DNA from 2 places in the Larkinella insperata genome. Region 1 is predicted to be linked to the other one. Evidence: riboswitches for the same ligand, from Rfam matches in the RefSeq annotation. Region 1 holds a riboswitch; the other holds the start of a gene.
What was found. Region 1 has a riboswitch for S-adenosylmethionine ahead of metH (methionine synthase). Riboswitches for the same ligand answer to the same signal wherever they lie in the genome.

Region 1 (2,472 bases):
GATGGACGCGTTCAGGAAGCAAACGGGCTGCGGGGTGCTGGTCAATACCAGTTTCAACGTGCGGGGTGAACCCATCGTCAACACGCCCGCCGATGCCTACCGCTGCTTCATGCGCACCGAAATGGATTACCTGGTCGTTGGCCATTACCTGTTTGACAAAAAACAGCAACCCGACTGGCCGGAAAAGCAGGAGTGGCAGAACGAATTTGTGCTGGACTAAACGCAAAACCGTAATTCAACGAAACCATGACCCCAGTAGACCGCCTGAAGGCCCAGTTAGTAATCGTAACGGGGCTGGTCGTCCTGTATTTTGTGTTCCACTCGGTTTACTGGCTCTATGCCGCAGCGGCCGTCGGGCTGCTGAGCGTGCTGGTTCCAAAGGCCGGAAACGGCCTGGCTTGGCTTTGGTTTCAACTCGCCGAAGGGCTGGGATGGATCAACAGCCGCGTTTTGCTGACGGTCTTGTTCGGGCTGGTTCTGGTGCCTATTGCGTGGCTTTACCGGCTTTCTAAAAAAAATCCGCTGGCGATCCGACAGCCGAAAAACGCATCCCTTTACCACGAACGAAACCACACCTATACCAAAGACGATCTGGAACATCCGTGGTAGCGGAATCTTTTAACCCGTGCGGCTGTTTGCCTGATCAAACCGGTTTGGCGAAAACCGGCGGTTTTTTTATTTTTGTCAAATGCTTATCGAGAAAGACGGAGGGATTGGACCCAATGAAGTCTTGGCAACCATTCAGACCCTTGAAAAAGGTGCCAAATTCCGCCCCGGCGACGGGGGTAGATAAGTTGAAAGCTGCACCCTGCTTCCTTTCTTCGATAAGCTGACGTTTCGTATTTGCACCATTCCGTTACCAACGGCCCAGGGGCGTTGGTCCGTAATAATAACTGATACAATAACTTGGAAAAAATAACCGACCTCCTTCAACAGCGCATCCTGCTACTGGATGGTGCCATGGGTACCATGATTCAACGCTATAAGCTGGGGGAAGAAGAGTATCGCGGAACCCGGTTTGCCGACTGGCCGCACGAACTGAAGGGCAACAACGACCTTTTGTCGATTACGCAGCCGCAAATTATCAAGGAAATCCACCGCCAGTACCTCGACGCCGGATCGGATATCATCGAAACCAACACCTTCAGCGGTACGTGGGTGGCGATGGCCGACTACCACATGGAAGAACTGGTGTACGAACTCAACTACCAGTCGGCGAAAATTGCCAAAGAGGCAGCCGAAGAAGTAACCCGCCTGACGCCCGACAAACCCCGGTTTGTGGCCGGGGCGATGGGGCCTACCACGCGGCTGGCATCCATGTCGCCCGACGTAAACAACCCAGGTTACCGGGCCATCACCTTCGATCAGTTGGTGGAAGCCTTCTATACGCAAGTTGCCGGTCTGGTCGAGGGCGGGGCCGATCTGCTGCTGATCGAAACCATCACGGATACGCTCAACGCCAAAGCCGCGCTGTTTGCCATTGATAAATACTTCTCGGACAAAGGCCAGCAACCGCTGCCGATCATGGTTTCGGGAACCATCACCGACGCTTCGGGCCGGACGTTGTCGGGCCAGACGACGGAAGCGTTTTTGTACTCGGTATCGCACCTGCCGCTGCTGAGCATCGGTTTGAACTGCGCGATGGGGGCCGAACTGCTGCGCCCGTACGTGCAGACGCTTGCCAAAGAATCGCCGTTTTTTACCTCGGCGTACCCGAATGCCGGTTTGCCCAACGAAATGGGGGAATACGATCAGTCACCGGATGAGATGGCGGCCCAGATCGAAAGTTTTGTTCAGGACGGTTTTGTCAACATCGTGGGCGGTTGCTGCGGGTCGACGCCGGATCACATCCGGGCCATTGCCCAGGCCGTGGCCAAATACAAACCCCGCCCGAAACCGCAGCCCGAACCGTACCAGAAACTGAGCGGACTGGAGCCGTTGAAAATCACGGAAGTAACCAACTTTGTGAACGTGGGCGAACGGACCAACGTAACCGGTTCGAAGGCGTTTGCGCGGTTGATCAAAGCCGGGGATTATGACGCAGCCCTGACCGTGGCCCGCCAGCAGGTGGAAAACGGGGCGCAGGTGATCGACATCAACATGGACGAAGGAATGCTGGATTCGGTCGAGGTAATGACCACCTTCCTGAACCTGATTGCGTCGGAACCGGACATTGCCCGCGTGCCCATCATGATCGACTCCTCGAAGTGGGAAGTAATCGAAGCGGGTCTGAAATGCGTGCAGGGAAAAGCCATCGTGAACTCGATTTCGCTGAAAGAAGGCGAAGAAATGTTTATTGAGCGGGCCCGGCTGATTAAGCGTTACGGAGCCGCAGCGGTGGTGATGGCGTTTGATGAAACCGGTCAGGCCGATAATTACGAACGGCGGATTGAAATCTGCGAACGCGCCTACCGGATTCTGGTTGATAAAGTCCAGTTTTCGGCGCAGGACATCATTTTCGACCCCAACATC
Region 2 (2,472 bases), 2.6 Mb from region 1:
TTCGGCGCGGGTGCGCTGGGTGACATCGGTTGCCACATCATGGATATTCCGTTCCGCGTGCTGGGGCTGGGTTATCCGACCGAAGTAGAAAGCAGCATCAGTTCGGTGTTCCTGAAAGACTGGACGGCGGAATATAACCCCGAAGGCTGCCCGCCCGCATCGCACGTCGAATTGAAATTCCCGGCTTCGTCTAAGAATAAATCGGACGTGAAACTGGTTTGGTCCGACGGCGGTATTCGTCCGTTCCGGCCCGACTTCCTGCCCGTCGGTGAAGCGTATCCGGAAGGGGGCGAAAACGGTATGTTCATGATCGGAGATAAAGGCTTGATTGCCTGCGGCATGTACGGCGACGATCCGAAACTGTACACCAAAGACGGTAAAAAACAGGAAGCGCCGGCGAAACCAAAACCCGTTGACGGCAAACCCTGGCCAGAAAATGGTCACCAGATTCTGTGGACTGAAGCCTGCAAAGCCGGTTTCAACAGCAAGGAACACAAAGCCCTGACGTCGTCGTTCGACTTCGCTGGCCCGCTGACTGAGTCGGTATTGATGGGTAACCTAGCTATTCGCAGCTACATGCTCCGGACGCCCAAAGCCGACGGCAAGGGCTTCGACTACCCCGGTCGTCAGCGTCTGTTGTGGGACGGTAAGAACATGAAAATTACCAACTTCGACGAGGCCAACCAGTTTGTATCGCGGCAATACCGTGAGGGCTGGAAGCTGTCGATGTAAGAAAACCGATAGCCGCTCAGTTCCGGCTTTATTGGGGGAGCGTTGTTCAATAAGAAACCTCCTGTTTTGTAGACAATGGCTACAAGGCGGGAGGTTTTCTGTTGAATGGGACCGTAGACATTCCGGAGCCTTCTTGTGGTTTCGTTCCAAAAAATTTGCAGCAACGGACTCCGTTCACTATACTTGCGGCTCAAATCAAGTTCTCAACTCGATTCGGACCTCGAATCGTTGCAGCAGTTTTCTGTTGCGCTTGATTTATAAAGAAGAGGCAAGAGACCGGGCTCGGTGAACCTCTGGCAACCTGCCGCGCGGCAAGGTGCTACATCCCGCCTACGAATTCGCTCCGGTGAGTTCGATAGGAGATATAAATCGAACCAATATGATCAACATCCGGTGCTGTATGCCCCCCAGCGGGCTACTAATCTCACACACTTCAAGCGAACCGACAACCGGGAGAGGCTATCGGCTATGGACTGCCTGATGTTTGATTCTACCCGAATTGAGCATCATTGTCAGTTGTGCATTCCCGATCGGACTGTAGTTTGACGGTCCGTGCGAATTCCTAAACACATTTAAACTTCCTCACATTCATACGCATCAATCGCATGTCAACACCATTGCATTTTGAAACGCTGCAACTCCACGCCGGGCAGGAACCCGACCCCACCACCAAGTCCCGGGCGGTACCCATATATCAAACGTCTTCTTACGTGTTCGATAACGCCGAACACGGAGCCAAACTGTTTGCTTTGCAGCAATTTGGCAACATCTATACCCGGATCATGAACCCCACCACCGACGTTTTCGAGAAGCGGATTGCGGCTCTGGAAGGCGGGGTGGCGGCTCTGGCGGTGGCGTCGGGGCAGGCGGCACAGTTTGTAGCGCTGAACAACATCCTGAGCGTCGGTGACAATTTTGTAACGACTTCTTACCTCTACGGCGGCACCTATAACCAGTTCAAAGTGTCGTTCAAACGCCTGGGCATTGAAGCCCGCTTTGCCGACGGCGACAAGGTGGAAAGTTTCGAAAAGCGGATCGACGAAAAAACAAAAGCGATTTACCTGGAAACCATCGGCAACCCGGAGTTCAATATCCCGGATTTTGAAGCCTTCGCGGCCCTGGCCCAGAAATACGATCTACCCCTCATCGTGGACAACACGTTTGGCGCGGGAGGATACCTGTTCCGCCCGATCGAGCACGGCGCGGCTGTGGTGGTAGAATCGGCTACGAAATGGATTGGCGGCCACGGCACGAGCATCGGGGGCGTCATTGTCGATAGCGGTAATTACAACTGGGGTAACGGCAAGTTTCCGCAGTTTACCGAACCCGCCGAAGGCTACCACGGCCTGGTGTTCAACGATGTATTCGGGATTGGCGGGCCGTTTGGCAACATCCAGTTTATCATCCGCGCCCGCGTTGAGGGGCTGCGCGACTGGGGACCGGCCCTGAGTCCGTTCAACTCATTTTTGTTCCTGCAGGGACTCGAAACGCTGTCGCTGCGCGTTGACCGGACCGTTCAGAACGCCCTGGCAATTGCGCAGTGGCTGGAGCAGCACGAGCAGGTCGAAAAAGTGTTCTACCCGGGTCTGGAAAGCAGCCCGTACCACGCGCGCGCCCAGAAATACCTCAAGCGGGGTTTCGGGGGTGTACTGACGTTCAAGCTGAGGGCCGGTAAGGAAGCCGCCGATAAATTTATTGATAGCCTGAAAATGATCAGCCACCTGGCCAACGTGGGTGACG

Region 2: it holds a riboswitch for S-adenosylmethionine, as region 1 does, so the genes downstream of both, OQ371_RS02925 (O-acetylhomoserine aminocarboxypropyltransferase/cysteine synthase family protein) here and metH (methionine synthase) in region 1, are expected to answer to the same signal.

What each region holds. Positions count from the first base shown of each region.
Region 1 is NZ_CP110973.1:3,364,871-3,367,342, forward strand. It holds gene OQ371_RS13510 (carbamoyltransferase family protein) at 1-220, shown strand, start outside; gene OQ371_RS13515 (SxtJ family membrane protein) at 247-609, shown strand; SAM riboswitch class I at 690-796, shown strand; gene metH (methionine synthase) at 961-2,472, shown strand, end outside.
Region 2 is NZ_CP110973.1:755,715-758,186, reverse strand. It holds gene OQ371_RS02930 (Gfo/Idh/MocA family protein) at 1-732, shown strand, start outside; SAM riboswitch class I at 985-1,103, shown strand; gene OQ371_RS02925 (O-acetylhomoserine aminocarboxypropyltransferase/cysteine synthase family protein) at 1,338-2,472, shown strand, end outside.